Regions from separate parts of the Neisseria oralis genome, predicted to be linked through region 2. Evidence: predicted binding sites of a transcription regulator. Region 2 holds the regulator's gene; the other holds the start of a gene.

Region 1 (14,782 bases), on a different contig from region 2:
AAAGGCGAAGGTACCGGCCGCGGGTTGGGCGACGGCCCGGGCAGCGGCGGCCGACCCGGCGACCACGGCAGCGGTACGGGCGGCGAAGGCGGCGGAACGGGGCCGGGCAGCAGCCGCGGTAATCCGATACAGTCGTCCGGCATGATTCCGACCCCTCCGTATCCCCAACTTTCTGAAGAAAACGGTGAGGAAGGTACGGTAGTCGTGAATGTGCTTGTGGCTCCCGGCGGGAATATTGTGTCGGTGACCAAAGTCAAGGGGAGCGGCTATCCGCGTTTAGATAGGGCCGCGATGAATGCCGCCAGAGTAGGTAGTTACAAAACTAAGGGTTGGATGAATTTCAGAGGGACCGTTGTTTTCAAAATAACCAACTAAAGGCCGTCTGAAAATCGGAAAGCCACCTTGATGATTTAAAGTTTCATTTTTTAAACTCAGTTTTATATTTTTGGAAAAAAAACATGAATTTAGCGTTAGTATTTCAATCGGGCGATTTCGTATTGATCAGCGTGTTCATCATACTGGTTATTATGAGCATCGTAACTTGGAGCATCATCATTCTGCGTGCCATCAGATTGCGCAAGGCTAAAAACGGCAATGCGGCGGTTAAAAAATTGGTGTTGGCTTCGTTCACGCTGAACGAAGCGGTGCAGAAAGCCAAAAGCGTCGATTCGCCTATGGGGCGTTTGACTGAGGAGGCGGTTAAGGCGCATCAGAACTACCGTCAGAGCGATGCCAAACTTTTGGCCAATGCCCTGCCTTTGAACGAATACCTCGTTACCCAAATCCGCAACAGCATGAGTCAGATTATGCGTCAGTTTGAAGGCGGTATGACCTCATTGGCCTCCATCGGTGCGACTGCGCCGTTTATCGGCCTGTTCGGTACGGTATGGGGCATTTATCATGCTTTGATCAATATCAGCCAAAGCGGCCAGATGAGTATTGCCGCTGTGGCCGGTCCGATTGGCGAGGCTTTGGTATCGACAGCCGCCGGCCTGTTCGTGGCGATTCCTGCGGTGTTGGCCTACAATTTCCTCAACCGCAGTACGAAAACCCTGTCGCAGGACATGGACGCCTACGCTCACGACCTGCATGTACGTCTTTTGAATCAGAAGGATTAAGTTATGGCATTCGGTTCGATGAATTCGGGTGATGATGCCCCGATGTCGGAAATCAACGTTACGCCGTTGGTTGACGTGATGCTGGTGTTGTTGATTGTGTTTATGATTACCATGCCGGTATTGACGCATTCGATTCCTCTGGAGCTGCCGACCGCTTCCGAGCAGGCGGCGAAGAAAGAGAAGCAGCCGACCGACCCGCTGCGGCTGACGATCGGTGCCGACGGTTCTTATTATTTCGGTGCGGAATCGGCTTCCAAAGTCAGTATCGAGGGGGTAGCTGAGAAACTGAAAACCGCTAAAGCGGCAAAAGAAGATTTGATTGTCGCCATCGCCGCCGATAAATCGGTAGAGTACGATTACGTCAACAAAGCGCTGGAAGCGGCGCGTGAGGCGGGTATCAGTAAGATAGGCTTTGTAACCGAGACCAAATCGGTAGCCAAGTAATCAATAAGTAACGCAGTCTTCTGTAAAACGGAGAGGCCGTCTGAAAAACGAAATTCAGACGACCTCTCCGTTTTATCGGTTTACCGAAGCATTACATTTTTTTAAAGATATGGGGAAACACCAACCTGATTCGGCCGTCTAACCGATACAAGAAATTCGCGGAAAAGCGGGCAAGGCGGATGGTGGCGCATCTGCTGTTCATAATCCTAAAGATGTCGTTTGGAGAAGAACATGCCTGAATGGTTGGGTATCGTATTGTGGATTGCCGCGGGATTGGCGGCAGTGTTGGGCGTATTTGCGGTGGTCGGATTTTTACGATTCATCGTAATGTCGGCGTATAACAAAGATTTTTAGGTGTTTGCCGGGCGCCGTTTATCCTGACGGGTTTAAACGATGAGGCCGTCTGAAAAAAGATATTGCAAATCTTTTTTCAGACGGCCTTTGAACGTTTAACGGTTATCCGCCGCCGCTTGCAGGCGGGCTTCAAAATTGGTCAAATCCACGCCGGCCCGGGCTGATGCGGTTTTTACTTCGGCCACGCTGCTGCCGTTTTGAATCTGGCGGTAACCCCATAACAAAGAACAGCGCGTTCCGGTTCGGCAATAGGCCAGTACCGGCGGCGGCAGTTCCGCCAGCAGCTTGTGGAACGTGTCGATGTCGGCATCGGTGATGGCCGGAGCGGTAACGGGCTGGTGGCGGAAGGCCGCAATGCCCGCCTGTTCCAGCCATTGCCGTACTTGAGCGGCCTCGGGCTGGCCTGCTTCTTCGCCGTCGGGCCGGTTGCAGATAACGCTTTTGATGCCGAGTTTTGCGGCTTGTGCTGCGTCGGCTTCGCTCAGTTGCGGGGAGATATAAAGATTTTCGCTCAGTTTCAAGATTGCCATGATGTTTCCTTTCGGTTGTTTTCAGACGGCCTTTCATGCCTGAAGGTTACGGACGGTCAAACAGCCATTGTTCCAGCAGTTGTCTGTCGCTTACCGCCAGCAGGGCGGTTTCCGCACCGGCCTCCTCTACGGTGATAACGGTTTCGCGCAACACGCCAGTGCGGAAGAAGTGAACATGTACCTGGCTGCCGACCGGTTGCTGCGACCATTGTAAGGTAAGGTCGGTACAGGCGAAGCCGTTGAGGGCGATGATTTTGTCTTGTGGGCAGAGGGCGGCGTTTTCTGCACTGCCGCCGTTGAAGACATGAGTCAGGGTGGCGCCGTCGCCGTTTTGTTTGAAGCGTGCGCCGAAGTCAGGTGCCGGCGGGAAAGAGTCAGTCTTGGCGTCCACCAATCCGCCGCCGTGGCTGCGGGGCAGGGAGTGCCATGTCAGGACAACGCCGGCTGTGGCGAGACATTCGGCCAGCGGTAGGTCGCGGGTACTGTATAAGGCCGTCTGAAAAAAATCTTCCAAGTTCAAGCCGGTGATTTCTTGGCAACGCACCTGCCATTGTTTTTCGGGAATGCCTTGCCGCGTTGCACACCAGTCGCGGTAGTGTTGACGCATTACGCTGTCGAGCGAATGCCGTCCCGCACTTTTGCTTCGGATGAGCAAGTCGAGGCAGAGGGCGGCAAGGGCGCCTTTCTGATAATAGCTGACAATGGCGTTAGGGCTGTTTTCATCCTGCCTGTAAAACTTGTTCCATGCGGTAAAGCTCGATTCGGCAAGGGTTTGTTTCAGACGGCCTTTGGTTTGTTGTACGCGGGTAATGCCTTGCGCAAGCAGGTTCAGATAGGCTTCGGGTGAAATGCAACCGCTTCGGGCGAGGAACAGGTCGTCGTAATAGGATGTAATCCCTTCGAAAGCCCAAAGTTGCTCAGTGTAGTTTTCGCGGTCGAGATGGTAGGGGACGAATGCTTCGGGCTTGATGGATTTAACGTTCCATGCGTGGAAGTATTCGTGGGAAAACAAGCCGAGCAGTTGTGTATAGGCGTCGTTCGCCGCGCCCATTTCAAACGGGGGCAGACTGTTGCGGTCGGCAAGAAGGGCGGTACTGTCGATATGTTCGAGGCCGCCGTAGATGTTGTCGCCGACATGAAGCAAGAAAAGATATTGGTCGAACGGTGCAGGGCTAGGGAAAGCCGCCAGTTCGGTTTCGCAGATTTTGCAGATGTCGGATACCAGGCGGTCGCGGTCAAACGGATGATAGAAACCGCTCAAAGCAATGCGGTGCGGAATACCTGCCGCTTCAAAGCTAAGAAATTCGATATTCCCCAGTTCGATGGGATGGTCGATCAAATCCATATAAGAAGCCGCCTGAAAAACGTGCTCTCCGACAGCCGGCAGAGTGGTCGCTATCCGCCAGTGTTCAGGGGGCTGCGACAAGGCCACACGGTGGGCTTCATGCTCGTATCCTTTGACTTTCAAGAAGATGCAGGCTCCGTCAAAGAAGCCCCGCTCCGTGGTTAGGAATGCGCCGCGGACGGACAAATCGAAAGCGTAAACGGTGTAGCAAATCCGCCACTCTCCGCCAATAGCGGCGGCATGCCATGTATTTTTGTCGATTTGGGTCAACTCGGCCGGAATGCCATCGCAAAAAGCCCGGATTTCAGTGATATGACGTGAGAAATCACGAATCAGATAACTGCCCGGAACCCAGTTCGGTAAACTGATTTCTGTCGGCAGTTCATTGTTTTTAATAAAAGAAAGAGTGATTTCCCATTGGCGGGAGAGTAAATTTGGCGAAAGAGTGTAATTAATCATAGCTATTATTCTGTTTGTTAAATTTTAATATTTGCCGGTATTTTAATACAGCCCACAGGCTGCATCAAAAAAGGCCGTCTGAAAAGAAAGGATGAAGGATATGACAAAATTTTAGTAAGTATTTTGTTAATAATTTGATTTGTATTGTTTTTATTTTTCAAAAAAATATTTTTGACATATTGTCAGCAATGTAATATCGCTTGGCGCGTACCAGTATCTATGTTAAATTTAGAAAAATAGCCCATTGTTTCGCTTGATTTGACTCAAAAATCAGAAATCGGCTGTAATAAAAAATTCTTATTGCCATGATTAATGGAGACTTTTATGGACACGCAAACTTACAACTACAAAGTGGTGAGGCAATTTGCCATCATGACCGTAGTTTGGGGCATCGTGGGCATGTTGGTAGGTGTTATCGTTGCCGCACAACTGTTTGCCCCTTCCCTTGATTTATCCGATGTCGGCCCGTGGTTTCACTTCGGTCGCCTGCGTCCGCTGCATACCAATGCGGTGATTTTTGCTTTTGGCGGATGCGGCCTGATGGGGACGTCCTATTATGTGGTGCAGCGTACTTGTAATGTGCGTTTGTTCGGCGGCAACTGGCTGCCGGCGTTTACGTTCTGGGGTTGGCAGGCCGTTATTGTGGCAGCCGCAATTTCACTGCCTATGGGTTTTACCCAAGCCAAAGAATATGCGGAACTGGAATGGCCGATTGATATTTTAATCGCATTGGTTTGGATTGCTTACGCCGTAGTTTTCTTCGGTACCATTGCCAAACGCAAAGTAAAGCATATTTATGTAGCCAACTGGTTTTACGGCGGTTTCATCTTGGCTGTAGCCTTGCTGCATATCGTTAATAATATCAGTGTTCCAGCCGGTTTTATGAAATCCTACCCCGTTTATTCCGGTGCCATCGACGCAATGGTGCAATGGTGGTACGGCCATAACGCCGTCGGCTTCTTCCTGACTGCGGGCTTCTTGGGCATGATGTATTACTTCGTTCCGAAACAGGCCGCTCGTCCGATTTATTCGTATCGTTTGTCCGTCGTCCATTTCTGGGCGTTGATTTTCACTTACATGTGGGCGGGTTCGCACCACCTTCACTATACCGCATTGCCCGACTGGACCCAGTCTTTGGGTATGGTTCTGTCTCTGATTCTGTTCGCGCCGTCTTGGGGCGGTATGATTAACGGCATCATGACCTTGTCCGGTGCGTGGGACAAACTGCGAACCGATCCGGTTTTGAAATTTCTGATAGTTTCCCTCTCTTTCTACGGTATGTCGACTTTCGAAGGCCCGATGATGTCCATCAAAACCGTTAATTCCCTGAGCCATTATACCGACTGGACCATCGCACACGTACACGCGGGTGCGTTGGGTTGGGTAGGCTTTGTGACAATCGGTTCGGTGTACTACATGATTCCGCGTCTTTTTGGTAAAAACGAGATGCACAGTACCAAATTGATTGAAGCGCATTTTTGGATTGCCACTATCGGCGTGGTCTTGTACATCGCCGCAATGTGGATTGCCGGTGTGTACCAAGGTCTGATGTGGGGTTCTTTAAATAAAGACGGTACGCTGACTTATTCGTTTGTAGAATCCGTGAAACACACTATGCCTTATTATCAAATCCGATTTGTGGGCGGCATGCTGTATTTGAGCGGTATGTGCATCATGGCATACAACGTTTACCGCACGGCGGTCGGCGGCAGGCCGGTGGATGCGGAAATCCCTGCGGTTTCCCAAGTGCAGCACCACTAACGTATAAGAAAGATAGGCTACCAAAATGAAATTGCAACACTTAGTCGAAGAAAAAGTCGGGTTCCTGATAGTGTTTACCGTTCTGGTTATCAGCGTCGGCTTGCTTATTGAAGCAGTACCGTTGTTCTTTACCAAAGCGGTAACCCAACCGGCTCCGGGCGTTAAACCGTATAACGCTTTGCAAGTGGCGGGAAGGGATATTTATGTGCGTGAAGGTTGTTATAACTGCCACTCGCAGATGATTCGCCCTTTCCGTGCCGAGACCGAACGTTACGGCCATTATTCAGTAGCGGGGGAGTCGGTTTACGACCGTCCGTTCCAATGGGGTTCGAAACGTACCGGTCCTGATTTGGCCCGTGTCGGCGGACGTTATTCCGATGAGTGGCACCGTATCCATCTGCTCAACCCGCGCGATGTCGTCCCCGAATCCAATATGCCTGCATTCCCGTGGCTGGCCCGTAATAAAGTGGATGCGGAAGCCACTGTCAGACATATGAAGGCTCTGCGCTCTGTCGGTACACCTTACAGCGACGAAGAAATTGAAAAAGCTCCGGAAGCTTTGGAAAACAAATCAGAGCTGGACGCCGTAATCGCTTACCTGCAAGGGTTGGGTTTGGCATTGAAAAACGTAAGGTAACATCATGGATGCTAACTGGGCGCGCTCGCTTTTTACCCTTTGGGTATTCGTCAGTTTTATTTTGGTTATCTATATTGTGTTTAATCGGCGCAATAAGAAAAACTATGATGATGCCGCAAACAGTATTTTCGACAATAACGACGATAATACGTCCGATAAAAACGGGCGATAACCGGTTAATCCGCGATAACGGAGCAAAAGAATGAACACAACTTCCCAATTTACCAGTAATTTCTGGAATATATACATTGCCGTCATCGTCCTGTTCAGTTTCATCGGCTTGGCTTGGCTGCTGCTTTCGCAAAATGTTGTGAAGCCGCTGAAAAAAGGCGAAGAGGTTAAAACCACAGGATACAACTGGGACGGTATCGAAGAGTACAATAATCCGCTGCCGCGTTGGTGGTTTTGGTTATACGTCTGCACTTGGTTGTTCGGTATCGGTTATTTGATTATGTTCCCAGGTATCGGCGACTATAAAGGCTATTGGGGCTGGAGCAGCCACGGGCAGTACGAAGAGGAAATGCAAAAGGCGAACGAGCAATACGGAAAACTGTATGCGAAATTTGCCAAGATGCCGATTGAACAGGTTGCCAAAAATCCTGAAGCACGCCAAATCGGTAAGAATATGTTTGATACTTATTGTATCCAATGCCACGGTTCGGATGCGAAAGGTTCCAAAGGGTTTCCAAACCTGACCGACAATGATTGGCTGTGGGGCGGCGAACCTGAAAAAATCCATGAGACCATTGAAAAAGGCCGCATAGCGACTATGGCTGCATGGGGGCCTGCTTTGGGTGAAGAACGCGTTAAAGACGTTGCAAACTATGTGATGTCTTTGTCCAAACCGAAAGACCAGTATGACCAAGAGCGTGCCGCACGCGGTAAGGCCTTGTTCAGCGGTCCGCCGGCCAACTGCTTTACTTGTCATGGAGATAAGGGGCAGGGTATTCAGGGCTTGGGTCCGAATCTGACTGATAATATATGGCTTTGGGGTGGAACGCAAAAAGCCATTATTGAGACCATTACCAATGGCCGCCACAGCCAAATGCCCGCATGGGGCGGTTTCTTGGATAAAGACAAGCTGCACATCATGACGGCGTATGTTTGGGGTTTGTCAAACAAAGACGGTAAAGCGCCGACCAAGAAAGCAGAACCCGTACCGGTGGCAGCACCTGCTCCGACAGCATCGCCTGCGGAAAAAGAGGCAGTCGCTCCGGCAGATAAAGCAGCGTCATCGGCCGATAATAAAGCCGGTTCCGCTACTACTACTGAAGCCAAGCCAGCCGATAAGGCAGAAGCAGCTCCGGTAGCCAAGGCGGATGGTAAAAAAGTCTATGAGGCAAGCTGCAAATCCTGCCATGGCAACGCTATTCCCGGAATCCCTCATATCGGTACGAAAGCAGATTGGGCGCTGCGTATCAAGCAAGGTAAAGAAACTTTGCACAAACATGCCCTTGAAGGGTTCAATGCCATGCCGGCCAAAGGCGGCAACAGCGGTCTGAGCGACGATGAAGTGAAGGCTGCCGTGGACTACATGGCGAATGAATCCGGTGCAAAATTTTAGTCTCTGACTGGATCAGGATAAAGGCGTATCTGAAAGGATACGCCTTTTTGTTTGTTGTAGCTGCGGGATAGGAATGGGGAAACAGGTATTTAAGGGTACCATGTTGTGTCAGCCGGAATGAATTGAGGCCGTCTGAAATTTTCAGACGGCCTCTTTGGAAATGAGCAGACAGTTAACCGACTGAACAGATTCAACCGTGCCAGTAATACCGGACAATGTGAAAGAACACGGGCGCGGCGAAGCAGATGGAATCCACGCGGTCGAGCATACCGCCGTGGCCGCGTATCATGTTGCCCCAGTCTTTGACGCCGTAGTCGCGTTTGATGGCGGACATCACCAGCCCGCCGAAGAAACCCATCAGGCAGATGACAAAACCGATAGCGGCGGCCTGGCCGTGGCTAAACGGCGTAATCGGCGACAGCAGCGCGGCGAGTACGGTAGCGGACAAAATGCCGCCGACCGTGCCGGATATGGTTTTAGACGGAGAAAGCGACGGCATGATTTTGGCACCGCCGACCAGTTTGCCCCAAACGTATTGCAGCACGTCCGAAACCTGCACCACGAAAATCAGGAACATCAGCAGCAAGATATTGCCACTGCTGTCGAAACCGTCCAAATTCAAGAACATCAGGGCGGGAACGTGTGAAAGGCAGAAGATGCAGATCATCGACATCCACTGCGTTTTGGCAGCGCGTTCGAGGAAATGGGCGGTTTGACCGCTCAGGCTGGCGATAATCGGCAACACCAGAAACCCGTACACGGGGATGAAAATGCTGAACATGCCGTACCAGCCGTCATAGACGAAATAATATTGCACCGGCAGCAGCAGGTAGAAACACACCACCATGCTGTAATAATCGCTACGGCGGCGATAGACGAGGGTCATGAATTCGCGCAGGGCGGCAAACGAAATCAGGAAAAACAGCGCCACCGTCCCCGTTTTGCTGAACCAAAATGCGACCAACAGTACTAGCGTCATCAGCCACCAAGCGTAGATGCGGGCATTGAGGTTGGAGATGGTGGCATTGTCTGCGCCGTTTTTGCGTTTCAGCCATTGCCCGACGACGCTGGCGAAAATCAATATGGCAAATACGCCGGTAAAGATATAGCCTGCCTGCGGGGTCAGATGTGCGGCGGTTTGTTCGGTAATGATTTGGCTGGACGTGTTAACAAAGCTCACGATGCAGCTCCTTTGTTTTGTTGAGACTCGTTGCGCTCGTTTTGGCGAAACTCGTTGCACTCGTTTTCAGACGACCTCAATGCCAGCAAGGCTTTGCGGGTGCGTATCAGGAAAGTGTCTTTGTCTTCATCTTCGCGCAGGGTCAGCGGTTCGCCGATGTGGACTTCACACAACAACGGCACGGGCAGCACTTTGCCTTTGGGCAGGACGCGGTTGATGTTGTCTATCCATATCGGCACAAACTCGGTGTCAGGCTTACTCTTCGCCAAATGGTAAATGCCCGATTTGAAAGGGAGCAGGATTTCGTTTTCGTCCGTATTGCGTGTGCCTTCGGGGAAGATAATCAGCGAATCGCCCGCTTGGAGCGCGTGGTTCATCTGTTCGGTAATCGACTGCGGATTGTCGCTGTGGCGCGGAATCAAGAGCGCGTTGAAGACGTTTTGGATGATGAAGCGTTTGAGTTTGTTGGTCAGCCAGTAATCCGAGCCGGCAACGGGACGTGTGGAAAGCCGCCAGCGGCGCGGCAGGGAAATCCACACCAGCAAAAAATCGCCGTGGCTGCCGTGATTGGCGTAATACACTTTTTGCTGCGGATTGAACGCCAGTTCGCGCGGGCTTTTGGGACGGACGCCGGTGAGGAAGGATACCGACAGGCACAATGCTTGGTCGGTCAGCCATGCAAGTTGTTTTTTAAGAAAATTTTTCATGACATCAGAGGATTTGAATAAGGAAAACTGCCGATTGTGCAGCGGTCAGGTAAAGGCTTTTACGCCACAAGGCAAGCGCGCCCGCCACACGCTGCGTTATGGATGGGTCGTCTGAAACGCGGCGCAAGCCGGTTTGCCGCAGGGTTTGGTCGAAGGCTTCGGGCGTATAGCGACCGTCGGCAAAATCTTGGAACACTCGACGGTCGAATTCGATGCGGATGTGGTAGTACAACAGCGCCGCCGCCAAGACAAGCTGCACCGCCAACCACGCGCCGCCGCGTTGCGCGGACAAAGCGAATAGCAAGACGTTGGGCACGGCGGGATAGCGGGCGGTGGCAAGCAGGCGGGCGGTAATCAGGCTGTCAGTGGAATTGTCCATTCACCTTCCTTTTTGGTATGGAAACCGTCATTCGGGGCATATCATGTCCAAGGGTCGTCTGAATTTGTTATCGGGATGGCACAGGCTTACCTAAAAACAAATTCTTTTCTGCAATCAAAATATAAATGGCTACTAACGACAAAATGGCCGTCTGAATAACCTTGCTGTCGGGGTGGGTGGCGAAAATCTCGTTACCCAGATTGGCGCACAGGTGGAATATCGTCGCCACGGCGATGCTGCGCCCGCTTTTGGCGTACAACCAGTTCATCAATAGGACGAAGACGAACATGCTGACCACGAAATTAACCGTGTAGAGTGCGCCTTCGGAAACGATTTGGCTGTGGTAATAGCCTTTGACGAAGGCAAGCGGCATGTGCCAAAACGCCCAATACACGGCAAATAGCAAGGATGCGACAAACAGGCTTCTGCGTGCCGTGAGCGCGTCGGTGCCATAGCTATGCCATGCCAATTCTTCGGCAACAGGCGCAATAAGGAGCATGAACCATGGCGACAGCAAGGCAGACGTAAATGACGGATGTCCCGAAATGTGAAACTGCGCCCAACTGTGTCCGAAAGTGATGGAAATGAGTTGCGCCAGCACCAAGGTAACCGGACCGAGCAGTGCGGCAGCGAGCAGGTATCGTTTGGGAAAACCTGTCAGGCGGAACAGGCGGTGTTTCGCGTCCGTCCACAATTTGGGCTGTTTGTACAACATGAATGCCGCCACGAGCATGGGGGCGAACAGCCCGGCCAGCCCTAATGCAGCCTGTGCCCACTGGTACTCAACAGCATCAGGGCGGTGGCTGATGTAGGCGGCAGCAAACCATAACGTCCACGGAATCAGCAGGGATAAAGTATAAAACGCGACGGGGCGGTAGCTTTTAGTCATGAGTTTCCCTCCTTACTTTGGTTCGGCACAGATGAGTCGTCGTATCGTGAATTTACTTTAAACTAGGACTGCATTGCCTTGTACAAGCTCAATAGAGAATGATTTGCTCAGCTTGATTTTTTCATCTACTTATCTTCGCTATCTCGATTAGCGTCGCAAAAACTCGCTTCGCTCGTTTTCAGACGGCCTGCCGCCGCTTCTACCGCCCTTGCCGTTTCCGGCGACAGCACCATCTGCGGGCGGGTCTGTTTCAGTTCCGCCGTTGCCTGCGCCAAATCCCGGCAGCCGCCGTAAACCAGCAGCCAAGTAAGCACCACCGTCGCGCTGCGTCCGTAGCCCAGCGCGCAACAGGTCAGAACCTTGCCGCGTTGCCGGCGCAATGCTTCCAGCAATGAAGCCGCCTGCATCAAATCGTTTTCAGACGGCGCAACCATATCCAATAGCGGCAAAGTGCGGTATGCGCCGCGATAACGGGGGTGGGGATATTCGGCGCATACGTCCAATATGGCGGGGAGATCGTCTGAAATTGCCAGGGGTTGCGGAGATTTTGCTTGTGAAGCGGATTTTTGTGGCAAAAAATGGTAGATGCAAGGCAAAAAGCGCAGCAAGGTTGAACACCTTGCGAGCATTTTTAACGCAGCAGATGCCGTTTTTTTCCCAAAAACTCCGCCACAATGCTGAATATCCGCAACCCCTGAGATACTGCCAATCAACACACCATCACGAACCCGCGCCGTCTTCGCCTTGCCGCGCAGCCAGTACGCCATGTTCAGCCGCACGCCAGCCAAATAAGGCAGCAGCAAAACCGTTGCCGCCGCCGACAAGCTGCCGTCTGCCTGTTTTTGGAACACCGCCGCGTTGCCGGTCAGATAGGCGAAAGCGACTATCGATAACGACACGCTGACCCACAACATCCACAACCACGCGCCGCCGAACAAGGACGGCAGTGCCGACAATACCGCGCCCGCCAGATACAGCATGGCGATTTTGATTTCGCGGGAACGTGTTGCAGGGGAAGTTTTGGCTTCGTGGAAACTTGCTTCGCTCGTTCTAGCGAAACTCACTACGTTCGTTTTAGCTTCGCAGAAACTCGCTTCGCTCGTTTTCAGACGGCCTTGAGTACCAAAAGGCCGTCTGAAAGGCGATACGCCGTGTTGCGGTATTGCCCACAACACCAGCCAACCCAGCAGCGCGCCGGTCGGCATGTCGATAAAATGGTGTTGGTAAGTCGTCAGCACCGACAAGGCAATCAGGCTTTGCCACAGAAAAATCGGCAAACGGATTTTGGGAAATCGCGTCCAATAAAACGCGCCGACAATGATCGATAGCGCGATATGCAGCGACGGCGCTTGGTTGTACGGCAAGTCAAACGCTACCAACGAATCAAAAAGCCAACCCCACAACCCGTCGGTAGGCGGCTTCGGCCAGCCGAAATGCAGCGGAAACAGCATGAAGCAAATGGTAGCGACGATTTGCGCCGATACCAGCCGTGCGACGTAGCGGTTTTGTTCACACGCATTTCGGCAAAGGAAAAACGCCGCTGCATACATCAGATTCAGCGACCAATAAGGCACAATCGTCCACGCCCAAAACGGAATGCCGAGCTCCCACGCAAAAGCGACTTCCGGCACATAGGCCAGCGATGCCGCATAATGGTTGGACAGGCCGTAGCTGGTGTAGAACAGCGCGCCGATTAGGGCAAGTTTCAGCAGGGAGGTTTTGAAGGCGGGTTTCATGGGTTATGGTTGTTTGATGCAATTTTATAGCGGATTAACACGCTTTTGATACAAGATGGGCCAGTACCGTCGCGGAAATTAAGTTAATCTGCCATATCGGAAGCATAATATTATTTTACCGTTGCATGAGTTGAATATTATTCTCGGAAGGATACAATACGGCCTGCTGTTTTAGCGCAGCACGGGCGGCTTAGGCTACCTGAAAAATTTCCTGATGCTCAATATGGAGTCATACAATTATGAAATTATTATCTGTTGTTACTGCGGCGGCGCTGGCTGCCGTTTCCCTGAGTGCTGTGGCTGCGCCTGCAGGCATGGTTTCCTATACTTGCGACAACGGCAAACAGTTGAACGCACTGTATGAATTCGACCGCCAAGGCAGAGCGGTAAACGTTGCGGTCAATGCCGCCGGAACGCAGGCTAATCTTACTGTGAACAAAAAGCAGTCTGACAGCACTGGTACCACCTTTACCAACCGTCGCGGCTACTCCTTGTCTGCCGGCTATATCGACAAAAACACCCACACCACTTCCGACGTGGTGGGCTTGACCGCTCCGGGCGGCCGTTTCATCGTGAAAAACTGTTCGCCTGTAAGCAACTAATATTTTTCTATCAAAGGCCGTCTGAAACCGTTTTGCGTTTTCAGACGGCCTTTATTTTTTTATTTCTTCACAGCCAGGCTCACGGTGAAAATGCCGTCTTCGTCTATCCACTGATGGATTTTTTCAAAACCGGCTTTCTCGACCAACTGATCCATTTCCTGCTGGCTGCGGCGGCGCATCACCCAGTTGGGGCTGCCCGCTTTGTGGCTGGTCAGTGCGCGCGCAATCATTTCGAGCTGCGGATGCCACGGCTGGCCGGTGTAAATCAGGTAACCGCCTGTTTCAATCGCATCGCCGAAGCCGTAGAGCGAGTTCAAAATCAAATCGTTGTCGGCAAACAATTCATGCAGGCCGGAAACGATGCCCAGCGTGGGACGGGGCTGCAAATCCTGATAGTTGGCGCGGTCGTAGGCATTGACTTCGTTGAAGGTAACCGTGTCTTGCAGACCGCGTTCGGCAATCAGTTTGCGGCCGGCTTCAACGTTAATCGGACTGTAATCGCGCAGGCGCACGGAATCGGGCAGCGTGTCGGCAGTCAGCGCGTCGAGCACATAACGGCCGTGTCCCGAGGCAATATCGAGAACATGTACCGGTTTGCCCGCTTCGCGCAGCTTGGCAGAGGCCGTCTGAATCGCTTTGCCGATATTGGTTTTGCGTTGGCGGATGCCGCGCCAGCCGATGGCGTTGAGATAGTGTTTGTCCACCGCCACACCAAAGGCGTTGCTGCCCTGCGGCTGGTTGCGGTACACATAATCGAGCGTGCTGCCGGAGTCGTAGCCGGTTTCCTTGCCGATTTTCAAACCCTCACTCCAGCGCGCGCCGAGGTCGAGGGAAGCGCGGTAAGCCGCCCAGAATGCGCCGCGCGGCGAACAAATAGGCAAAGGCGTGGCCAGTTCGTCGGCTTCGCGGCGGCTTTCGCCGTGCAAGTGGGCTTGGGTCAAATCAACTTGATATAAAGGCTGATTGAAACGTTCGCGGATAAAGCGGCGCATTTCGACAAAGGCGATTTCGCAGTTTTGTTCGCCCAATGTGTCGTGATAGAAGCCGGGCAGGATATGGCGTTCTTTGATGCGGCTG
Region 2 (14,782 bases):
CGCGGTTTCACGTTAATTTCAATTTCATTCATTTGGTTTACCCCGTATGGTAAGTTTATCAATATAGTTTTGTTTTAATATAAAAACCGGTTGCCCGATTCACATGCCTTGCCTGTATATACTGCAAAGACACGTTTTGCAGATCGACCCTTTTAACCGATCCACATCACCGCATTCAACACAAACAACGTGAAAAATGCTGCAATAATATCATCTAACATAATACCTAAGCCGCCATGGATACGCGCGTCAAACCATTTAATCGGCCACGGTTTGACCGCATCAAATACACGGAACAGCACAAACGCCGCCAGCCACCATTTCCATCTGAACGGGACAAAAGCCAATACCAGTAGCATGGCGATAATTTCGTCCCACACAATACCGCCGTAGTCCTGGATGCCCAGCTCTCTTTCCGTATGGCTGCAAATCCGAACGCCCCAAAAGAAAAGGACCACACATAATACGGCTAACCACCAACCGGTTACGCCCAGTAAATACAGGACAAAGGCAATCGGAAGTGCGGGAAGCGTACCGAACGTACCTGGTGCGACGGGAGCTAAACCACTGCCGAAACCGAATGCCAAAAAACACAAGGGACGCTGCTTCAGCCACGCAAAATCAGGTTTAAATTCAGCCAAAATGATCAAACCCCTGTGTAGTTAATTTCACTTCATCACCACCCGAACTTATGATTTTCAGACGGCCTGTATCCGTAATTCTACCTATACGCGTTACTGCCGTACCGCTTTCTTTTCCCGCCATAATAACTGCCTTCCGACAACTGGTGGGCGCAGTAAATACCAGTTCGTAGTCATCACCGCCGGACAATGTATATTCCAACCATTGCTGTCTAGATAATGATTGTTTTAATTCAGACAGACTGGGAAGAGAATCTACCCAAAGCTCCGCACCGACTGCCGATGCTTTTAAAATATGCCCGACGTCCTGAGCAAGGCCGTCTGAAACATCTTGGGCTGCGTGTGCGATAGACAGCAGATTTTGCCCTAATTTTACACGCGGCATAGGTCTTAGCAACGCTTTTTTACACTTTTCTGCTATTTGCTCGGTAAGAACACATTTCCCCAAACAGTGATTCAAACCGGCCGCTGCCAAACCGATTTGCCCCGATACCCATATATCATCTCCTTCTTTTGCCGCATCACGCCGCAATGCCTTTCCAGTCGGCAATTCGCCAATAATCGTTACGTTAAATACCAAATCACCACGGGTTGTATCACCTCCGATTAGAGTTACACCGAAACGTTGTGCCAAATCGAACAAATTGTTGCAAAAACGATGCAGCCAACTCTCATCCAGCTCCGGTAATCCTACACTCAATAAAACCCAACGCGGAGTAGCCCCCATTGCAGCCATATCGGAAATATTGACTGCAAGTACTTTCCAAGCCAAATCATCAGGCTGAACATCCGCAAAAAAATGCCTACCTTTCAAAAGCATATCACTACTAAAACACAAATCGAAACCGACTTGCGGGCGGATAATTGCCGCATCATCACCAATCCCCAATACTACTTGAGCATCGTCCTGCTGCTTTTTTAGGTAACGGCGAATAAAATCAAACTCTGTCATTTATATCATTCGTAAAAGTAAATCACATTACAAAACAAATAACAATTAAATTAATTATAAAATATCCATAGTGTTTCCTTATACACAATTAATACTATACTTCCTCCAAAACAACAAACTTAAAGATACCTTGTTATTATACTTATATTATTCAATCATAACGTAAACCGATTCCCCAGCCGTTTTTTACCGCCACATGTCTTAATAAATAAACAAAGACCCCGCCAGAACAGCGGGGTCTTGTTTATCAATTGCACAATTAAGGTTTAGCGTAACCGTGTACACCATTGTACGGACTAGGAATCCATCCCTCGTCAGTAGCCGGACGTTCACCTTGTACTTGTCCCGGAGCAACTTGTTTGGTAATAATGCTACGGATTTTCACGTCTACACGACGATCGGGTTCAATACATGCAATCAGAGCCGCACGACGTTTGGCTTTGGAAACTTTTTTGCCCAAGTTGGCAACTTCAGCTTCACAAGTACTAGTCATCTGAGCTTGAGATTCACCCAAACCAACAGCGGAAATCTTGTTGGACGCAACACCTTGGTTAACCAAGTAATTTGCCACTACATTGGCACGGCGCTCTGACAACGCTTGGTTGTATTGTTCCGAACCCATGAAGTCGGTATGACCTTCAACGCGTACGCTTTCCACATTAGAATTGCTCAAACGTTGAGCTAAAGCGTTCAGACTTTCCTTAGCTTCAGGACGCAGAATATCTTTGTCAAAGCCGAACAATGTTTTGGCAGACAACGACACAGTCTCTTCAGCGTATTCAGGAGCCTGCTCTACGGCGACGGCATCACCACACTCAATACGACCTTGTGTTTCTTTGTCAAAGTAAGTGCTTTTCCAACACTCGCCGTAGTTGTTACGGACGACTTCTTGAGACTGGCTGCTTACAACATAACCATGTTTGGTATGCGCTTCGCTGGCCATAGCGGTGCCTGAAGCAACCAAGGCAACGAACAGTGCGCTTAATTTCAGCTGTTTGGTCATTTTATTCCCTCATCAAAATTGTTATGCAACGGATACGAGAAGCAGCCGCCGCACCTTACCAATATACAGGCCGCAGTATGCAAAACGACGGCAGATCGGATATATCAGGTTGAACTATAAAGAAGCCGAGTACAAACTGTCAATACATAACTCTGCTAAACAATTACAAACCTGCCTGCTTCCTAATTGTGAATCATGCCGAAAAATCAACTCTGTGTCATTTATTTACGGATAAAACGAACTGCTGAACATGCTATCGTTGTACAAAAACAACAACAAATATAACAAATTAAATTTAATTTTCATAATCAAAAAAGATAGTTCGCGCAAAAACAAAAACTTTTTTTCTATAAAAGCGTTTGCGGGCAAACTTGTACAAAATATGCTAAATTACACGCTTCTGTCGTACAAAACCTACAAACGCAAACTGCCATGAAATTACAACAGCTCCGCTATGCTCTAGAAGTTTTCCGCCACAACCTGAACGTATCGGAAGCCGCGGATGCGTTGTTTACCTCCCAGCCCGGCATTTCCAAACAAATCCGCTTGTTGGAAGAGGAGCTGGGCGTCCAAATCTTTATCCGCAGCGGTAAACGCGTAGTTTCAGTGTCTCAGCCCGGTAAGGCTGTTTTGGAACTGTCCGAGAGGATTTTGCGCGACGTGCAGAATATCAAAAATATCGGTAGTGAATTTACCGACCATGACAGTGGTTCGCTGACCATTGCGACCACTCATACGCAAGCACGTTATGCGTTGCCGGAAATTGTGGCCCGATTCGTTCGGAGCTATCCCAAAGTGCAGTTAACCATCAAGCAGGGCAGCCCTTCGGCGATTGCCCAAATGGTTAGCGGAGGGGAAGCGGATATCGGCATTATCACCGAAGCTATTGATGACCATCCCGAATTGTGCAAATTGCCCTGCTACGAATGGAACCATGCCGTTATTGTGCCGCAAGACCACCCGCTGCTTGATTGCCGCCATCCTTTAAGCTTGAAAGATTTAGCTTCTTTCCCCTTGGTTACTTACGAATTTGCTTTTAACAATGGCAGCAGTATTGCCCGCGCTTTTGCCAGAGCCCGTTTGGAACAGCCTGCCGTCGCATTGTCTGCCGCGGATACGGATGTTTTAAAAACCTATGTCAAACTGGGGTTGGGCGTGGGCGTTATGGCAAAAATGGCTTATAACCCGCAGGCCGACCAAGATTTACAGCTAATCGATGCAGCCCATCTTTTCGAACCGTCTCCAACATGGATTGCCTTGCGGTCCGATACTTATTTGCGGGGCTATACATACGATTTTATCAATCTGTTTGCCCCCAAATTGAACCGTGAAGCGGTTGACCGCATTCTTTATTCTCCGATTGTGGAAGATTATTCGATTTAGCAATGTACCTGTTTGCAAAATGGTTTCAAAAAGGCCGTCTGAAAACAAAATTTCAGACGGCCTTTTTGAAACCATTGTTCATTCTGACTTACATCGCATGTGTACAGCCCGACACCATTTTCTTCAATGCCTGAGGTTCCAAAATCTTGATATGTTTGTGTTCGACTTTTATCAAGCCGTCATGATGGAATTTCGATAATGTGCGGCTGACGGTTTCCAACTTCAGGCCGAGATAGCTGCCGATTTCTTCGCGCGACATGCGTAAGATAAAGTCATTGGCGGCAAATCCGCGTGAATACAAGCGGTTGGACAAGTTCAACAGGAAAGCGGCCAAGCGTTCTTCGGCACGCATATTGCCCAACAACAGCATCACGCCTTGATCACGCACGATTTCCCTGCTCAACAGGCGAAAAAAATGGGTTTGCAGGCTGGGGATGTTTTGTCCTAACTCTTCGATATGGCCGAAAGGCAGTTCGCATACCTCGCTGTCTTCCAATGCGACCGCGTCGCAACTGTGCGTATGCGAACAAATGCCGTCCATCCCGATAAGTTCGCCCGACATAAAAAAACCGGTTACTTGATCCCGCCCATCTTGGCTGGCGACGGTGGTTTTGAAAAAACCGGCCCTGATAGCAAAAAGTGAAGTAAACGGTTCTCCGGCGCGGAACAGAAATTCGCCTTTTTTCAAACGGCGGCTTTGACGTATTACCGCATCAAGCTGGGAAAATTCGTTCGGCATCAATCCGACAGGCAAGCACAGCTCGCGCAGCGAGCAGGTGGAACACAAAGTTTTCACCTGATGGGAAGCGTTGTGTGTGGTCATAACGGACAACCTTTTTTATAAAACTTCTGCATTCGGAGCATATTTAGGTATTGACTGATACCGAGGCAGGTTTATCATAATGCGGCATTCTATCAAACTACTGAAACTTTGACTAATTCATTAATTTCTATATAAAACGCAATACCGTGCCATGAAAATAATCTCCATTAAAAACAATGAAGAACCGGAATTCGACCGCCAACTGATAGCCAGCCTGCCCGCTACGGGCCCGCGCTATACCTCTTACCCAACCGCCGACCGCTTCCACGACGGCTTCCGTGAAACCGAATATGTCAAAGCACTCGAACTGCGCGGCATCGGCGCGCTCAACAAACCGCTGTCGCTCTATATCCACATTCCCTTCTGCAACACCATCTGTTACTACTGCGGCTGCAACAAAATCATCACCAAAGACAAAAGCCGCGCCGATGCCTACATCGAATACCTCGAAAAAGAAATGGAACTGCTCGCCCCTCACTTGGGCGGGAGGCACCGGCTCGCCCAACTGCATTTCGGCGGCGGCACTCCGACTTTCCTGAGCGACGACCAGCTTGAACGCGTATTCCATATGATACGCAAACATTTCCAACTGATTCCCGACGGAGAATACTCCATCGAAATCGACCCGCGCAAAGTCAGCCGCGATACCGTACTCATGCTCGGCAAACTCGGCTTCAACCGCATGAGCGTCGGCATCCAAGATTTCGATCCGAAAGTACAGGCCGCCGTCAACCGCATCCAAAGCTACGAAGAAACCAAAGAAGTCATTGATGCCGCCCGCGAAGCCGGATTCAAATCCGTCAGCGTCGATTTGATTTACGGCCTGCCGCATCAAACCGCCGAAAGCATCAAAACCACCATCGACACCGTATTGTCGCTCGACCCCGACCGCCTCGCCCTCTACCACTATGCCCACCTGCCGCATATTTTCAAACCGCAACGCCGTATCGACACCGACGCCGTCCCCGGCAGCGAAGAAAAGTTGGACATGCTGCAATACTGCGTCCAAACCCTGACCCGCCGCGGCTATGTGTTTATCGGGATGGATCATTTCGCCAAACCCGACGACGAACTCTCCGTCGCTCTGCGGGAAGGCCTGCTGCAACGCAATTTCCAAGGCTATTCCACCTATGCCGACTGCGATTTGGTGGCTATCGGCGTATCTTCCATCGGTAAAATCGGCAGCACCTACTCTCAAAACGAGCGCAACATCGACGACTACTACGCCGCCATAGACGCAGGCCACCTGCCCGTCATGCGCGGCTATCAGCTCAATCAGGACGACCTGTTGCGCCGCACCGTCATTCAGGACCTGATGTGCCGTTTCGCCCTGGACTACCGCGCCTATGAAAGCGTATTCGGCATACCGTTCGGCCATTACTTCAAAGAAGAACTGGCCGATTTGCAGCAACTGGCGGAACTGGGGCTTGTCCGCCTCTCGTCGCACGGGCTGAAAGTTACCCCCAAAGGCCGCTTCCTGATACGCAACATCGCCATGGTGTTCGACTACCACCTGCGCCACAAAGAAACCAAAGCGAAATATTCGCAAACAGTTTGAAACCTATAAACTGCCGAGGCCGTCTGAAAACCTTTTTCAGACGGCCTATACCATAAACGGTGGAAAAACGGTTTCCGCATGCTCCGACTGCCACTATAATCCATAAAAAACAACAGACAACATATCACCGCACCTCTATGGAACAGCCCGACTTCTTCAACATCCCCAGCCCCTGCATCGGCGTTTGCGAAGCGAACGCCAAAGGCTACTGCAAAGGCTGCCTGCGCAGCCGCGAAGAGAGGCTCTACTGGTTGGACATGACCGATGAGCAAAAACACCAAGTCATGCGTTTGATCGGAATGCGGAAAACCAAAATCCGCAACCGCAAACTGGAATTGCTCGAACGGCCCGACAACGCGGCACCCGAACAAGGCAGTTTCGATTTCTGACCCCCGTCTATTCCTCTTCAGGCCGTCTGAAACATTTTCAGACGGCCTTTTCTGCCGATTGACTGTTTTCCACCGCGTCCAACAGCGGCGCCAGCAATTCCTCCGTTAATCTTCGGAACAATACCCCCTCTATCGGCCCGGCGTCTTCGTCGCCGAAGACCAATTCGACTTCGGTATAGTCTTTTTGACCTTTGCTGACTTTGTTGCCGTGATAGCTTTCCTTGGCTTTGTTCAGGGCATCTTCCCAGTTCTGTTTTTTGCCATAAGCTTCGGCGGCGGCGAGGCTGGTTTTAGCGAAGAAAGGCAGCGGGCGCGTTTGTCCGAGGTTGAAGAACGTCAGCCATTTTTGCAGCATTTGTTGCGCTTGGCTGCCGGATATTTCGGGATAAAGCGTTGTTTCTTCAGGCTGAACGATATGGGTTTGGCGGGTTTCGGTTTCAGACGACCCTACCGCGCAAAAGATTAAATGTTCGAGCAGGAGGGCGATGCGTTGCGGTGCGTTGGGTTTGCGGTCGAGGTAGAACACTTGTCCGCATTGGTACAGGTTGCCGAGGCTGCCTTGCAGGGTTTGCCCGTCGAACGGGATTTCGTAGGCGAAGGGCGGCAGTTTGGGGCTTTGCAGCAATTCGCTGTCGATGCGTTTGGCTGCGGCTTGGAAATTCTGCTGCCACAATTTACCCAGTTCACCGGCGGGCAACAGGCTTTCGGCGTCGAGGCGGACGGCGGTTTCTTGAAAGTCTTGGTTGTGGCGGCGGGCGTCGAGGTAGGCGGCGGCGATTTTGTCGGCGCGTTGCGGCTCGAAGGGTTCGGCGGATTCCCATGCTTCGTCACGGTAGGGTTCGCGCCAGCCTAGGGTTTGTTGCAGCCATGCTTTGACGGGATTTTTCCAGAAGCGGATGAAGTCGTCCTGCCAGACGGTCGGTGCGGGGCTGTTTTCTTCGAGGGCTTCGCTGAAAAACGGACGCGCCTGTTCGCGCGGGCGGTTGAGGGCTTCGGCGTAGTCCTGCCGCGTACTGAAGAGGTCGTCTGAAATTTTGTCTGCGATGAAATAGCGGTGTGAAAACGGTTGCAGGGGGTGTTGTTCGACCCAGTGTTCCGCCAGCTCTTTGCTGCGCCGTCCGGTCATGGCGGCGATGGTGTCGATGAGTTCGCTGACGAGGGCGGACGGGGCGAGTTCGTCGTCGTTGCGGATGCTGCGGCCGACGTAGGAGAGATAAAGGATGTCGCGCGCGCTGATGATGGCTTCGAGGAAGAGGTAGCGGTCGTCGTCGCGGCGGGCGCGGTCGCCTTTTTGCGGATGTTGGGCAATCAGGTCAAACACGGCGGCTTTGGTGTTGCGCGGGAAATCGCCGTCGTTCAGACCCAAGAGGCAGATAACTTTAAACGGCAGGCTCCTCATCGGCACCATGCTGCAAAAGGTGATGCCGCCGCGCAGGAATCCCGCTTGGCTTTCGCTACCCAAAAAACGGCGGATGTGGCGGATGACGGTATGTTGCGGCAAAGTGCCGCGAAAGCCTGCCAACGCGGTTTCTTCCTGCCATTTTGCCAACGCCTGCTCGAACTGCTGCAAGGCGTATTGGTCGTCGGCATCGGGCAGGAACAATGACTGCACCAAATCGCGGCAGCGTTCAGTCCATTCCTCCGCCGCTGCGGGTTTACGCCACTCGGCGGCGAGGCGGGACAGCGTGCGGATGAAGGCGGCAAAGCGGCCGAATACATCGAGGCGGTTGACATCGCCGTGCCACGCGCTGACGTTTTGCCAGAGCGGGCTGCCGTCGTCGGGCAGCATCCAGCCCAACACGATGCGTTCCAACGCCTGCTGCCAAGTGAACAGATTGTCCGCCGCACCGCGCATTGTTCCGTCCAAACCCCAATGCACATTCAATTCGGCAATGGTGTCGTGCAGCAGCGGCAAATCGTCCGCCGTCAGCCCGAAACGGCGCAGCACCAAACCGCTTTCCAACAGCGGCAGCACTTTATCGACTTCAAACCGGCTTTCCAGCAAATCCAGCGTCTGCTCCAGCGCGTAAAGCAGCGGCTGACGGCGGCTGAGTTTCACGTCCGACACCGAATACGGCAAAGCCTGCGCCCCGCCCTGCGCCTGCCCGAACACCGCTTCGATAAACGGGCTGTACGGCTCGATGTTCGGCGTCAAAACGGCAATATCGTGCGGCTGCCAGTCGGGATGTTCGTGCAGAATCCGCAACAGCTTGTCTTTCAAAATCTGCAATTCGCGCAGGGGGCTGTGTGCCGACACGATACGGACGGAGCCGTCGTCCAGCAAATCCGCGCGGCTGTGTTCAGACGGCATCCGCAGGTTTTGAATGTCGTTTTGCAGGCAATGCAGCAGCGTGTCGTCTGAAACCTCTTCAAACATAGGCTGCTCCTCCAAGCCGATTTCCGTCAGAAAATCAAAAAAATCACGCCCCTGCTTACCCAGCGATGCCAACAGCGGATGCCCCGTCTGCGACAAATCCGCATCGTCGCCGCCCTTCAAAAGCTGCGCCGCCTCAATCACATTGCCCCAATACTGGCCGCTCGGATTGAGCGCGAACACAAACACATCGCAATGTTCCGAAATTTTCTGCAAAAGCTGCAAATACATCGGCGCCATCGTCGAAATGCCGAACACGAAAAAACGCTCGGGCAGATGCGCCTTATCCAAAGACGACAGCAGCTTTTCCCACAGCGCCACACGGTGCGGCGCGGATTGGTTGCCGTCGTCCAAATAGCGCCAAAGCTGCGCCTGCCAGACCTCGTCCTCGCCCAGCCCCAGAAGTTTGCCTTCCTGCCAAGCATCAATCCACTGCGGTCGGTACACCAAATACTGGTCGAAAATATCCGCCAACTGCCCCGCCAACTGATAATCCGCCGACACGCCGCTGCCCAAATAGCTTTGCAAGACAGAGCGGACGTTTTCAAATTCAGAGGCCGTCTGAAAACGCTCGCTGCGGAACAAATCCAACAGCCGCCAGCGCATTACCTCCGGCGAAAACGGACTGAGCGCGGGAATATCGGGAATCAGCTTCTGCATCAACTGCCACGTCAAACCCGCCGGCAGGCTGAATTGCAAATTCGCCGCCACCCCCAGTTCGCGCGCCAGATACACACTCAAATAACGCCGCATCCCCTGACTCTGCACCACAATCTGTTCCGCCACCAAAGCAGACTCAAGCGGCCTGACCCTTTGGATTCCGGCAAACAGGGCGGCTAGCGATTCGAGGCGGTTGGATTGGTAGAGGTAGAACATGGCGGATTGAAAAATATCGAAACTGAACGGATTGGAGGAGATTATAAGGTCGTCTGAAAGATTGTGGAGGACTTTTCAGACGGCCTCCCGCCTCAGATGCAATGATATGGCGGACACGGTTATTCCCCGCGACGGCATTGCCGCACCTCGTATCGGGAAATAAGTGCATCCGCTATAATCGGCGGCTTTCCGTTACAAGCTGCTACTTGATTCTAGCCCTAAGGAACTAGATAATACTGATTAAATCATACTAAATACTTGCCGGAAAACCAAAACATCCCTTTTGATTTTTCATTTGATAGAGAGAACGAAATACATGGACCCTAAAACAACCACCTCCGACCAACAGGCCAACCGCCGCTACCTGACCGTGTGGCGGTGGCATTTTTATTTCGGGCTATTGGTCGCGCCCTTTCTGACCCTGCTTGCCGTAACGGGTCTGGGCATGCTTCTATTCGCCAACATCACCGGCAAAGAGGGCGAGCGCATACACGTTACCCCGCAGGCGCAGGTGCAGCCTTTGTCGGCGCAGGCGGAAGCGGCACGGCAGTCTGTGAACCCCGAAACCGCTTCGGTGGTGCAATATATCGCGCCGCGCGCCGACGATATGGTTGCCGTGTTCCGCGTGAACAACGACGACAAAGCGACCATGGTCGCCGTCGATCCTTACACGGCGAAAGTCGTCAGTTCCATGCCGCGCAATGAGGGCTGGTATCACACGATGGATGGAATCCACGGCGATATGATGCTCGGCACGGCGGGCGATTACCTGATAGAAACCGCCGCGTCGCTGACTATCTTGATGATGATTACAGGGATTTATTTGTGGTGGGCGAAACAGCGCAGCCTGAAAGCCATGCTTGCGCCGCAAACGGGCAAAGGACGCTCGTGGTGGCGCAGCATGCACGGCGCATTCGGCACTTGGGTTTCTTTGATTTTATTGTTGTTCTGCCTGTCTGGTGTTGCTTGGGCGGGCATTTGGGGCGGTAAGTTCGTTCAGTCTTGGAGCCAGTTCCCCGCCGGCAAATGGGGCGTCGAACCGAACCCCGTATCCGTCGTGCCGACCCACGGCGATGTGCTGAACGACGGCAAAACCAAAGAAGTACCGTGGATTCTGGAACTCACGCCCATGCCTGTTTCCGGTACGACGAAGGGCGAAAACGGCATCAATCCGAGCGAACCGATGACTTTGGAAACGGTTGACCGCTTCGCCCGCGAAATCGGTTTCAAAGGCCGCTACCAGCTCAACTTGCCCAAAGGCGAAACGGGCGTGTGGACGCTGTCGCAGGATTCGATGAGCTACGACATGGTCAGCCCGACCGCCGACCGCACGGTGCACATCGACCAATACAGCGGCAAAATCCTGGCCGACATCCGTTTCGACGATTACAACTTCTTCGGCAAATTTATGGCGGCCAGCATCGCGCTGCACATGGGAACGCTGGGTTGGTGGAGCGTGCTGGCGAACGTCTTGTTCTGCCTGGCGGTTATTTTCATCTGCGTCAGCGGCTGCGTGATGTGGTGGAAACGCCGCCCTGCCAATGCGGGCGGACTGGTTCCTCCGGCGCAGAAAATCGAGTTGCCGGTATGGTGGGCAATGGCTGTGCCGCTTTTGATTGTGGCGGTATTGTTCCCGACCGCCATCGCCGCCATCGCCGTGATTTGGCTCTTGGATACGGCTTTGCTGTCGCGGATTCCGGCGTTGGAAAAATGGTTTAAAAAGCCTTCTGAATAAAAACAGGATTTTAAGATGAACACCTTACTGAAAAAAATGATGCTTGCCTTGCTGGCTTTAGGCATAGGGCAAGCAGTCTGGGCGGATGATGTTCCTGACTTGCAGAAAACCTTGCAATCGGCGAGACAGGGGAATGCCGCTGCCCAATTCAATTTGGGTTTAATGTATGTTAAAGGGCAGGGCGGCGTTCGCCAAGACTATGCCGAAGCGGTCAAATGGTATCGCCAATCGGCGAAACAGGGATTTGTCCTGGCCCAATACAATTTAGGTGTGATGTATGGTAGGGGGCTGGGTGTGCGTAAAGATGACACACAGGCAGTCAAATGGTACCGCCAAGCGGCACAACAGGGATTTGCCCAAGCCCAATTTAATTTGGGTGCGATGTATTACGACGGGCTGGGCGTACGCAAAGATTATGCACAGGCGGCCAAATGGTTTCGCCAAGCGGCACAACAGGGCAATGCCCGAGCCCAATACAATTTGGGTATGATGTATGCCGAAGGGCAAGGTGTCCGTCAAAATCTGAAAGTTGCCAAAGAGTGGCTCGGTATGGCATGTAATAACGGCAATCAGTCAGGCTGTGAAAATTACCGCCTATAGAAATAAAGAAAGGCAGAGGCCGTCTGAAATTTATTTTCAGACGGCCTTTCAGTACAATCCGCCTATTTCGTTTATCAAGGACATTTCATGCGCGCCGTTCTCACCCTGTTGCTTCTCGCCCTGCCCCTGTCTGCCTTTGCCGCCAATCCTGCGTCCGTGCCGTCGGAAAAACGGAGCCGCTGGGCGACTTCGGTAAAGCAGGATGCGAACCTGTACCGCATCGACGACAAACTGTACCGCAGCGAGCAGCCCGTGGCGGACGACGGGGACACGATTGAGAAACTCGGCATCAAAAGCGTCATCAACCTGCGTTATTTCGACCGCAACGACAACGACACCCACCTGAAAAACCGCGGACTGACGCTGCTCAACCGCCCGCTGCGTTCGTGGCGCATCAAGCCGGAAGATATTGCGCAGACGCTGTATTTGATTGAAAAACAACAGCGACAAGGTGCCGTACTGATTCACTGCTACCACGGCGCCGACCGCACGGGACTGATTTCGGGAATGTACCGTATTATTTATCAGGGCTGGACGGTGGCAGATGCAAAAGAGGAAATGCTGCACGGCCCCTACGGCTACCACAGCATCTGGAAAAACATCGTCAACCTGTTTACCGAAAAGACCGTGAAACAGGTCAGACAACATTTGGCGGAACTGCGGCGCGGGCAGAAATGACCCCTACCGTGTCATTTAACCGCCCTTCACGCATAACGGAAAAGGCCGTCTGAAACACAGGTTTCAGACGGCCTCCTTCCTCTAACCGACTCAATCCAAAATCTTTTTGCCCAAAATCACAACATCGGCGGCAAAGGCTTCCAAATCGCACACCTGCGGCAGCCGCCCCCATTCCTGAAAACCCATAGAATGAAACAGCCTCAGGCTGACATGGTTGTGGCCGAAAATCACCGCCAGCACGTTGCGTATGCCCAGCGAGGGCGCGCGTTCGAGCATATTTCGCAGCAGGATTTTGCCCATCCCCGCGCCGCGCATGTCATGACGGACATAAATGCTGATTTCCGCGCTGATATGGTAGGCGCGGCGCGGATAATAGTCGCTGAAACTGCCCCACGCCAACACTTCGCCCGTTTGGTTTTTCAAAACATAAAGCGGCCTGTCGCCGGTATGCGCCTCAAACCAAGCCTGACGGTCTTGCGTGCCGACGGGGGCAAGGTCGGCGGTGGATTGGCGGGTTTCGACCGCACTGTTGTAGATGGCGACAATAGCGGGCAGGTCTTGCCGCATGGCTTGGGAAACGGTGTATTGCATGGCTGGCAATCTGGATTTGTTTGAAAAATTATACAATACTGACAGATGGTTACCAAATGCGGTAAGGCCGTCTGAAAATCTTTAACTGTTTTCAGACGGCCTTTTAAAAAACAACCAATTGCACCCGATCGCAATTCAACGGCCACATTCGATTAAAAACATATATCGCATGATGTGTTTAAGCTTTTGACCGGGCAATTGAATGTTTATTTATTGCATTGCACCAGCTATAGTACCGACAGTCGCTCCTACACCGCCACCGACGACCGCACCTGCTTTCGCACCTGCACCCGCACCGACAAACGCACCTGCCGGACCACCGACCACAAAACCTCCTACCGCACCGCCGGCACCGCCCAATACGCCGCCGATGGCACCGCCGATTCCGGCTCCGGCAGCCCCCCAAGAAAATGCTTTATCCCAACTGCCTCCCGAGACCAATTGGATTTCGTCAAAGGCAAGTTCGCGCATACCGGAATGATTGGCAGCCATCACCTGTCCATTTAAAGTAAGTGCCTGCATAACTCTCTCCTTTCAAACACCATAAAAATTTAAAAATTAAGAAATTGGAAATTAAAAAATCGACAAACTATACAAGCTTACCGCCCTGATCCATAGCCCGCGCCGAACGCACCGCCGACTGCGGCACCCAAGCCTCCTATGTATTTGGCTCCTGCAACACCACCAGCTGGCCCAGCTACAGCAAATCCTCCTGCCGCACCGCCTACACCACCCAGCACACCGCCGATAGCACCGCCGACGGCCGCACCTAAAGCTCCGTAACCGAGAGCCTCTCCCCAGCCGCCTCCAGCAACCAATTGCATATCACTTACAGCCAATTCATACATACCAGTATTCGCAACATTAGTTTGCATTACATACTCCTTATGAAAAACAGGTTAAGACAAGGTGGAAACCACCTTATAGGAAAAAATGCTTAAAACCAAAAATACTAAAAACGCTTTTGCATAAACGGCCGACGCATCCCATGAAAAACCGACTGTTGCCAACAGATAAAACCATCTGGCAAGAGCGGCCGCGCATAAGGCGATAAAAAGGCACATGCATGAACTCAAAATACCGTGTAATACCGAATGCGGCATCTTCTACTCCTTTCTTTCCAAATGACCCCAGCCGACAACTGTCTGCCGTTGACCATGTTCGCATACAAGCTGCCCG

The links. The regulator FNR, encoded in region 2, switches genes on or off when oxygen is low (the NO sensors DNR and NnrR bind a similar motif). The targets are predictions, from matches to a motif close to TTGATNNNNATCAA.
Region 1: ccoN (cytochrome-c oxidase, cbb3-type subunit I) is a predicted target of FNR. The motif match lies at 4,504-4,517, and genes of this name have one in related genera.

What each region holds. Positions count from the first base shown of each region.
Region 1 is NZ_JBJGEB010000006.1:20,044-34,825, reverse strand. It holds gene ACI43T_RS07085 (energy transducer TonB) at 1-375, shown strand, start outside; gene ACI43T_RS07080 (MotA/TolQ/ExbB proton channel family protein) at 459-1,118, shown strand; gene ACI43T_RS07075 (ExbD/TolR family protein) at 1,122-1,562, shown strand; gene ACI43T_RS07070 (hypothetical protein) at 1,794-1,916, shown strand; gene ACI43T_RS07065 (TIGR01244 family sulfur transferase) at 2,012-2,446, opposite strand; gene ACI43T_RS07060 (M61 family metallopeptidase) at 2,493-4,250, opposite strand; gene ccoN (cytochrome-c oxidase, cbb3-type subunit I) at 4,575-6,011, shown strand; gene ccoO (cytochrome-c oxidase, cbb3-type subunit II) at 6,037-6,648, shown strand; gene ACI43T_RS07045 (cbb3-type cytochrome oxidase subunit 3) at 6,653-6,820, shown strand; gene ccoP (cytochrome-c oxidase, cbb3-type subunit III) at 6,851-8,212, shown strand; gene ACI43T_RS07035 (phosphatidate cytidylyltransferase) at 8,403-9,392, opposite strand; gene ACI43T_RS07030 (lysophospholipid acyltransferase family protein) at 9,389-10,099, opposite strand; gene ACI43T_RS07025 (hypothetical protein) at 10,104-10,478, opposite strand; gene ACI43T_RS07020 (CPBP family intramembrane glutamic endopeptidase) at 10,546-11,367, opposite strand; gene ACI43T_RS07015 (phosphatase PAP2/dual specificity phosphatase family protein) at 11,493-13,103, opposite strand; gene ACI43T_RS07010 (ACP-like domain-containing protein) at 13,343-13,705, shown strand; gene ACI43T_RS07005 (bifunctional alpha/beta hydrolase/class I SAM-dependent methyltransferase) at 13,765-14,782, opposite strand, start outside.
Region 2 is NZ_JBJGEB010000003.1:151,374-166,155, reverse strand. It holds gene apaG (Co2+/Mg2+ efflux protein ApaG) at 1-32, opposite strand, end outside; gene ACI43T_RS04135 (phosphatidylglycerophosphatase A family protein) at 153-641, opposite strand; gene thiL (thiamine-phosphate kinase) at 634-1,593, opposite strand; gene ACI43T_RS04125 (OmpA family protein) at 1,853-2,596, opposite strand; gene ACI43T_RS04120 (CysB family HTH-type transcriptional regulator) at 3,029-3,979, shown strand; gene fnr (fumarate/nitrate reduction transcriptional regulator Fnr) at 4,068-4,802, opposite strand; gene hemN (oxygen-independent coproporphyrinogen III oxidase) at 4,954-6,360, shown strand; gene ACI43T_RS04105 (DUF1289 domain-containing protein) at 6,498-6,749, shown strand; gene recC (exodeoxyribonuclease V subunit gamma) at 6,787-9,999, opposite strand; gene ACI43T_RS04095 (PepSY-associated TM helix domain-containing protein) at 10,316-11,734, shown strand; gene ACI43T_RS04090 (tetratricopeptide repeat protein) at 11,750-12,334, shown strand; gene ACI43T_RS04085 (protein-tyrosine phosphatase family protein) at 12,422-13,012, shown strand; gene ACI43T_RS04080 (GNAT family N-acetyltransferase) at 13,103-13,603, opposite strand; gene ACI43T_RS04075 (hypothetical protein) at 13,814-14,125, opposite strand; gene ACI43T_RS04070 (hypothetical protein) at 14,203-14,427, opposite strand; gene ACI43T_RS04065 (hypothetical protein) at 14,670-14,782, shown strand, end outside.